DNA from 2 places in the Streptomyces pluripotens genome. Region 1 is predicted to be linked to the other one. Evidence: riboswitches for the same ligand, from Rfam matches in the RefSeq annotation. Region 1 holds a riboswitch; the other holds the start of a gene.

Region 1 (3,885 bases):
TCGTGCCGGTCCTGCCGGTCCGCCGGGGTCTGCATGGGCCCCAGAGTACGGCTCGCGTACGACAACGGCGCGGGGCAGCCCGCGGGGGAGACGGAGGCGGGGTGCGGCGACACGCCGGAGTGGGAGAGAAGGCCCCTTCCGGGCACGCCCCACGATATGGGAAACTGGTCTAGACAACCCTGAAAAGCTGAAGGGCAGCAACACATGGCTGAGCGCCGCGTCAACGTCGGCTGGGCCGAGGGCCTCCACGCCCGTCCCGCCTCCATCTTCGTCCGAGCCGCCACGGCCGCAGGCGTCCCGGTGACGATCGCCAAGACCGGCGGCACCCCGGTGAACGCGGCCTCCATGCTGGCCGTCCTGGGCCTGGGCGCCCAGGGGGGCGAGGAGATCATCCTCACCTGCGACGCCGAGGGCGCGGACACCGCGCTGGACCGCCTGGCCAAGCTGGTCTCCGAGGGCTTGGAGGAGCTGCCCGAGACCGTCTGACCACCCGGCGCGACCACTCCCGCCGAAGCCGCGTCGTCCCCTGGGGGCGCCGCGGCTTCGGCGTGTCCACCGCGTCTCCCCCCTCATCATTGACCGCATTTTTCCGCAGCACTCACGGGGCAGACCTGACGAATTTCCGGCACAGCAACGTGCACGCCGGCGGATACAGCACCACGGGTACGACGAAAGCACGAAGGTGGAACAACGGCCGGACCACAATCGACGACACGGAATTCGGGCAGCGGAAAACCGCCCGCCATCGAATACCCTCCTTTGTATACGACGTCCGTGTTAATACCGCACCCCAGGCGTGTTTACGGAATGTTGCGAAGTCCTCACACGCTCCGGGACGGTGGAAAAGCGAAGGCGGTGGCCGGCCGTCGCACGCTCGGTGTGCAGTGCCGTGACCGCCCGTGCGCGCTCACTGTCGCCGCGCGCCACCGCGTCCACGATCGCGCCGTGCTCGACCCAGGACTCCACCTGGCTCCGCGCGGCCTCGACCCGGTACATCCAGGCGATCTTGTGGCGCAGCTGGGTGAGCGTCGCGGTGAGCGAAGGGCTGCCGGACGCCTGCGCGAGCGTCTCGTGGAACCAGCCGCCCAGCGAGCGCAGATCCTCGCTGTTTCCTCTCCTGGCCCGCTCCTGGCCCAGCCGGACCAGGCCGCGCAACACCTTGAGGTGAGCCTCCGTGCGCCGCTGTGCGGCCCGTGCGGCACCAAGCGGCTCCAGGAGCATGCGCATCTCCAGCAGGTCGGCCGCCTCCTGCTCGGTGGGTTCGGCCACGCATGCGCCCGCATGCCTGCGGGCCACCACGAAACCCTCCGCCTCCAGGGTGCGCAGGGCCTCGCGGACGGGAACGCGCGAAACTCCGTAACGGCGGGCCAGGACTTCCTCGGTGAGGCGGCCGCCACGCTCATGGACACCGGCGACGATGTCGTCCCGGATCGCCGTGCACACCGAATGCGCCGGAATACGCATGACCGACCTCCGTCTTAATCCCCGCGAAACGTCGACGATGGACGCGTGTTCCGTGACTCTATTGCAATGAGTCAGAATTTCCGACGGCAGGCCGGAATCCATAGATATTTTTTGGACAACGGACCCGGTGAACACTGCGAAACGGCGGAAGCCCCGGCTCGCTGAGCCGGGGCCGCCAACGATCTCGTGATGGGTGGTCCGTCACACGTTCACGCCGTGCCCGCGGAGGTAGGCAACGGGGTCGATGTCGGAGCCGTAGTCGGGAGTCGTACGCGCCTCGAAGTGGAGGTGCGGGCCGGTGACGTTCCCGGTCGCCCCGGACAGCCCGATCCGCTGGCCCGGGACGACCTCCTGGCCGACCGTGACGCCGATGGACGAGAGGTGGCCGTACTGGGTGTACATGCCGTCGGCCATCCGGATCACGATCTGGTTGCCGTACGCACCGCCCCAGCCCGCGGAAACGACCGTGCCGGAGCCGACCACGTGGACGGGCGTACCGGCGGCCGCGTGGAAGTCAATGCCGGTGTGCGAACCGGAGGACCACAGGGAGCTGCTGGCCTTGTAGCCCGTGGAAACGTAGGAGTGCGCGATCGGGGCGACGAAGGCGTTCAGGAGCTTGCGCTCGGCCTCACGGGCCGCGCGGATCCTGGCCTCACGCTCCTGCTCGGCCCTCTCGGCAGCCGCTTGAGCCGCGGCCTCCTCGGCGGCCTTCTGGTCGGCGGCCTGCTGCTGGGCGGCGGCCTGGACGTCTATCCGCTCGGCCAGACCGTCGCCCACGGTGAGGATCGGCATGAGGCCGGTCTGCTCCGCGGTCTCTCCTGCGGCGAGCGCCGGGGAGGCGGCGAGGGTGCCGACGACACCCGTGGTGAGGGCTGCGACACCGGCCGCCTGAACGGTGGTGCGCTTGGCCCGGCCGGGCTTGCGGTGCTTCCCGGTGGCGCACATGAACGCCATGAAGTGGCTGGTCCTTTCCTTCCCTCTCGCCTACCGGGTTAGCTGACGGGTTCGGAGCAGGAAGGTCTCCTACGGGGCCACGGCTGTGCGGGGCGCCCGATTCACCCCAGGGACTGTGGGTCCCCGGCTCCCCTGGCTCGCGCCTCACGGGGACTCGGCGATGACTGCCCGGTGCCGCGGGTGCGGCGCGATACCCGACGGACAGCCCGGACGACGCTAAGGGCGCTGGCTCCAGGTCCCCAAACGCAGCCGGGGTTTTGTAGCGCATCCCACAGGTCAGACAGGCAACCTCCACCCCAAATCGGGCACCTGGGGAAACGGGTGGAACACCCGAGACCCTGACGGCCCGTAGACCGTCAGGGCCCTGCGCGCGTTGCGCCGCCCCTGCCCTACTCGGCCGTGACGACGGTGACTTCGCCGATGCCGAGCGCCTCGACCGGCGCCTTGATCTGCGAGGCGTCACCGACGAGGACGGTCACCAGACGGTCCACCGGGAAGGCGTTCACGACGGCCGCACCGGCCTCCACCGTCCCGGTGGAGGCCAGCTGCTGGTAGAGCGTCGCCTGGAAGTCATCGGGCAGGTGTTGCTCCACCTGGTCGGCCAGGGTGCTCGCGACGGCCGCCGCGGTCTCGTACTTCAGCGGCGCCACACCGACGAGGTTCTGCACGGCGACGTCCCGCTCCGCGTCGGTCAGGCCCTCCGCCGCGAGCGTGCGCAGCACCTTCCACAGGTCCTCCAGCGCGGGGCCGGTGTTGGGGGTGTCCACGGAGCCGCTGATGGCGAGCATCGCGGCTCCGGTGGCCCCTCCGGGAGAAGGAGGTGCCGACCTCAGGACCTGCCCGAAGGCACGCACGCCGTAGGTGTAGCCCTTCTCCTCGCGCAGGACGCGGTCCAGGCGGGAGGTGAGAGTGCCGCCGAGACAGTAGGTGCCGAGCACCTGGGCGGGCCACACGCGGTCGTGCCGGTCGGGGCCGACGCGGCCGATGAGGAGCTGCGTCTGCACGGCACCGGGCCGGTCCACGATGACCACGCGGCCGGTGTCGTCGGCGCTCACCGGGGGCACGGGCCGGAGCTCGGCCGGTGTGCCGGTCCAGGCGCCCAGGGTGTCGGCGAGCAGGCCGTCCAGGTCGGCCCCGGCGAGGTCGCCGACCACGACCACGGTGGCCGTGGCGGGGCGCACGTGCCGGTCGTAGAAGGCGCGCACGGCCGCCGCGTCGATCTTCTCGACGGTCTCCTCCGTGCCCTGGCGTGGGCGGGACATGCGCGAGGCGGCCGGGAACAGCTCCTTGGACAGTTCCTTGGCGGCCCGGCGGGAGGGGTTGGCCAGCTCGTGCGGGATCTCGTCCAGGCGGTTGCGGACCAGCCGCTCGACCTCGCTCTCGGCGAAGGCGGGCGCGCGCAGGGCATCGGCGAGCAGACCGAGCCCCTTGGCCAGGCGGGAGGCGGGGACCTCCAAGCTGATCCGG
Region 2 (3,885 bases), 1.2 Mb from region 1:
GCGTTCGAGGACCGCCTCCAGGATGGTGGCCGGCCCCGCGCCGGACTCCACGACGGTACGCAGTTCCTCCATCAGCGTGTTGAACCGCTTGACCGCGTTGGTGGAGCGCGCGGCCATGCCATATGCCTCGTCCACACGCTTGAGCGCCTGCGGGAAGCTGATCCTCTCGCGTTGGGAGAGGGCGTCGATCATCGCCTCCGCGCGCTCACCGATGCCCCGTTTGGGCACGTTGAGGATGCGGCGCAGTGGCACCGAGTCCTCGGGGTTGGCGAGGACACGCAGATAGGCGAGGACGTCCCGGACCTCCTTGCGCTCGTAGAAGCGGACCCCTCCGACCACCTTGTAGGGCAGGCCGACACGGATGAAGACCTCTTCGAAGACACGGGACTGTGCATTCGTGCGGTAGAAGACGGCGATGTCGCCCGCCCGGGCCTCGCCCGCGTCGACCAGGCGGTCTATCTCGTCTGCGACGAACTGGGCCTCGTCGTGCTCGGTGTCGGCGACGTACCCGGTGATCCGTGCGCCCTGGCCCGCGTTGGTCCACAGGTTCTTCGGGCGGCGGGACTCGTTGCGTTCGATGACCGCGTTGGCGGCGGACAGGATGGTCTGCGTGGAACGGTAGTTCTGCTCCAGCAGGATCGTCGTCGCGTTCGGGTAGTCCTCCTCGAACTGGAGGATGTTGCGGATCGTCGCACCGCGGAACGCGTAGATCGACTGGTCCGCGTCGCCCACCACGCAGAGCTCGGCGGGCGGGAGGTCGTGCTCGCTGGGGGGCGCACTCTCGTCGTGCTCGCCGGTCCCGACGAGCTCGCGAACCAGCGCGTACTGGGCGTGGTTGGTGTCCTGGTACTCATCGACCAGGACGTGCCGGAAGCGGCGACGGTAATGCTCGGCGACGTCCGGGAAGGCGCGCAGCAGGTTGACCGTCGTCATGATCAGGTCGTCGAAGTCGAGGGCGTTCGCCTCGCGCAGCCGCGACTGGTACAGGGCGTAGGCCTGGGCGAGGGTCTTCTCGAAGCCGTCGTTGGCCTGGGCGGCGAAGTCCTCCTCGTCGATCAGCTCGTTCTTCAGGTTGCTGATCTTGGCGCTGAAGGACTTGGGCGGAAAGCGCTTGGGATCGAGGTCCAGGTCGCGGCAGACCAGGGCCATCAGGCGCTTGCTGTCAGCGGCGTCGTAGATCGAGAACGACGACGTGAATCCGAGTTTCTTCGACTCCCGGCGCAGGATGCGCACACACGCGCTGTGGAAGGTCATCACCCACATCGCGCTCGCACGCGGGCCGACGAGCCGCTCGACCCGCTCCTTCATCTCGCCCGCAGCCTTGTTGGTGAAGGTGATCGCGAGGATCTGGCCCGGGTGGACATTCCGCTCGGCGAGCAGGTGGGCGATGCGATGGGTGAGCACGCGGGTCTTGCCGGAGCCTGCGCCGGCGACGATGAGCAGTGGCGAGCCGGCGTGCACGACTGCGGCACGCTGGTTCTCGTTCAGCCCCTGCAGCAGCGCCGCCGGGTCGAGCACGGGGCGCGGGGCTCCGCCGCGGTAGTGGGCGTCCCGGTCCTGCGGCACGTCGAACTTCCCGCCGAACAGATCGTCCGGAAGGGGCTCCGGAGCGTGATCGCCCTCGGGCGGTGGCGGGGGTTCCTCCTCGTGCCCGCGCGGGGGCTGGAGGTCCGCCAGGAAGCTGTCGTCAAAGAGGCTGCTCATCGCTCTACGAGTCTAGGGCGCCGCACCGACAACCGGTCGCCGTCCCCCGAACCCGGCCGGATTCCCGATGGGTCGATCTTCACCGCCCGGGCACCGATCAGCCCTTCACGCTGCGCAGGTACGTGATCACCCGTGCGCGAAACCATCCTCAGGTCACGGAAATGTATCGGACATACCGCTCACCAACCTTCACAGAAGTCACACGAGTTGGCTAAGTTGCCGTCAGGCCGCACGACCCCCTTCCGGCGAACGTCGCCGGGCCGCACGGCCTCCGCCGAGTCCGGCGCGCCCGCACGGGTGCCCGGAGCCGGGGACCCACCGATCCTGGGGTGAATCGGCCGAATCCCACCTGGGATGACGCCGTAGGGCAACCCTTCCGAAGCACCCGCCCGAACCCGACAGCTAACCCGGCAGGCGGCACATTGGAAGGAGTCGCCTCCCTTGGCGTCGCACCGCAAGACGCGCCCCGGCGGGACCCACGGAGCGGGTGTGCACACCCCCTCTCCCGCCGCTCTCGCCACCGCCACCCTCGCGTCGGTGGCCGTACTGCCCCAGCCGACCCCGGCGGCACCCGCCGGTGACGGCGGGCCCAGCCCGGAGGAGATCGAGAAGAAGATCGACGAGTTCTACCGCCGGCCCGACTCGGCGCCGGAGGGGGAAGCGGCGGCCCTGCAGCGGCCCCGGTCCGGCGAACCGCACGGGGAAGGCGCCCGGCGCGCGGGCCGGCGCACCAAGGCCCGTGACGGGCTGGGGCCCTTCGCGACCACCCAGGATTCGGCCACCGCTCTTCTCGCGGAGTACCCGCAGGATCACTTCGCCCAGAACCTGGTGATGAACCGGCTGGCCTCACGCGTGCGGGACGCCGCCGATCGGGGCAAGGCCACCAGGAGCCCGGAGACGCCGACGGCTTCGCACTACGACGTGAAGACCGCCAAGGCCGACGTCCAGCACAAGCTCGCCACCGCGCGTGAACTCCTGGGCCGCCTGGTGGCCCGGGAGCACGGACCGACGGCCGCGGCCGGACAGCGCGGTCGGGAGGATCCGGCGCCGCGGGGCCGCGCCTCCTCCGTCTCCCAGGCCACGCGGGCCGACAGGGCGGTCGTCTTCGCCCGAGCCCAAATCGGCAAGCCGTACGTCAGCGGTGCCAGCGGTCCTGGCTCCTACGACTGTTCCGGCCTCACCCAGGCCGCCTGGAAGGCCGCCGGTGTCACCCTCCCCCGTGGCGCCCGAGAGCAGGCCGCCGCGGGTACCCCGGTCTCCCCCGATGACGCGCGCGCCGGTGACCTGGTCTTCTTTCATGACGACTGCAGCCACGTGGGACTCTGCACGGGCAACGGCAGCATGATCCACGCCCCGAAGCCCGGCACGTACGTCTGCGAGGAGTCCCTCGACCACGGTGGCGAGTCGACCGTCCACCACGTGGTGCGTCCGGCCTGACCCCGCCGTCTGCACGTACCCGCGCCCATGCGCGTCGCGCGGGTACGGCAGGGTCTCCGAGCGCGCGGGGCGTCGCATCCGGTGCTCGCGGCCGGCTCGACGGCACGGGCGGGCGGCCGTGGAGTGCGCGGTCGAGTGTCAGGTCCACAGGACGGCGATGAAGATGTTCACCGTGGTCAGCAGGCCGACCAGCCCGAAGAGGCCCTTGTCGATCCGCTCCTCGTCGCGCTTCACATAGACCAGCCCGAGGATCACGATCAGCAGCGCCAGCTTCACACCAATCTTGACGGTGTTGACCGGATAGCCGTGGGCCTGGTGGAGGCCGACCAGGGCGACTCCGGTGACGAGCATGGTCAGGGCACCATGGAGCATCCCGGGGACGAACCGGGCCGTGCCCTGGCCTATCGCCTTCATCTGGGTGAGAAAACCGCCGAGTAGCGCCGCGATGCCGATGATGTGCAGGCCGACGAAGAAATGGATGAGTACGTCCATGGTGCCGGAGCCTAACCAGAGGTGCGCGGGCCGCCCTTCACCGGGCCCGCCCGGCGTCGGCATGGATCTTGCATCCATGCGCCCCTAGCACCCCACGCCTCCTGACCTCGCCACTTTCCGCATTTCGGTCACCGCACCGCGTGAAGCCGGTGCCTCCAGGCGGCTCGTGCTGTCACACAAGGTCACATCCTGATCCTTCAGAGCCAGTTCCGTACACGCGTTACCCACTCGTCACAGTGCGGCTTAGCGTCC

Evidence for each region. A riboswitch is a leader RNA that binds a small molecule or an ion and turns the genes downstream of it on or off. The one in region 1 is predicted to bind cyclic di-AMP.
Region 2: it holds a riboswitch for cyclic di-AMP, as region 1 does, so the genes downstream of both, LK06_RS20280 (C40 family peptidase) here and LK06_RS25380 (M23 family metallopeptidase) in region 1, are expected to answer to the same signal.

The regions. Positions count from the first base shown of each region.
Region 1 covers NZ_CP021080.1:5,647,428-5,651,312, reverse strand. The annotation lists gene LK06_RS25400 (bifunctional acetate--CoA ligase family protein/GNAT family N-acetyltransferase) at 1-35, opposite strand, end outside; gene LK06_RS25390 (HPr family phosphocarrier protein) at 205-486, shown strand; gene LK06_RS25385 (GntR family transcriptional regulator) at 778-1,464, opposite strand; gene LK06_RS25380 (M23 family metallopeptidase) at 1,666-2,418, opposite strand; cyclic di-AMP (ydaO/yuaA leader) riboswitch at 2,431-2,588, opposite strand; gene LK06_RS25375 (M16 family metallopeptidase) at 2,808-3,885, opposite strand, start outside.
Region 2 covers NZ_CP021080.1:4,470,466-4,474,350, reverse strand. The annotation lists gene pcrA (DNA helicase PcrA) at 1-1,704, opposite strand, end outside; cyclic di-AMP (ydaO/yuaA leader) riboswitch at 1,967-2,137, shown strand; gene LK06_RS20280 (C40 family peptidase) at 2,194-3,141, shown strand; gene LK06_RS20275 (hypothetical protein) at 3,280-3,633, opposite strand.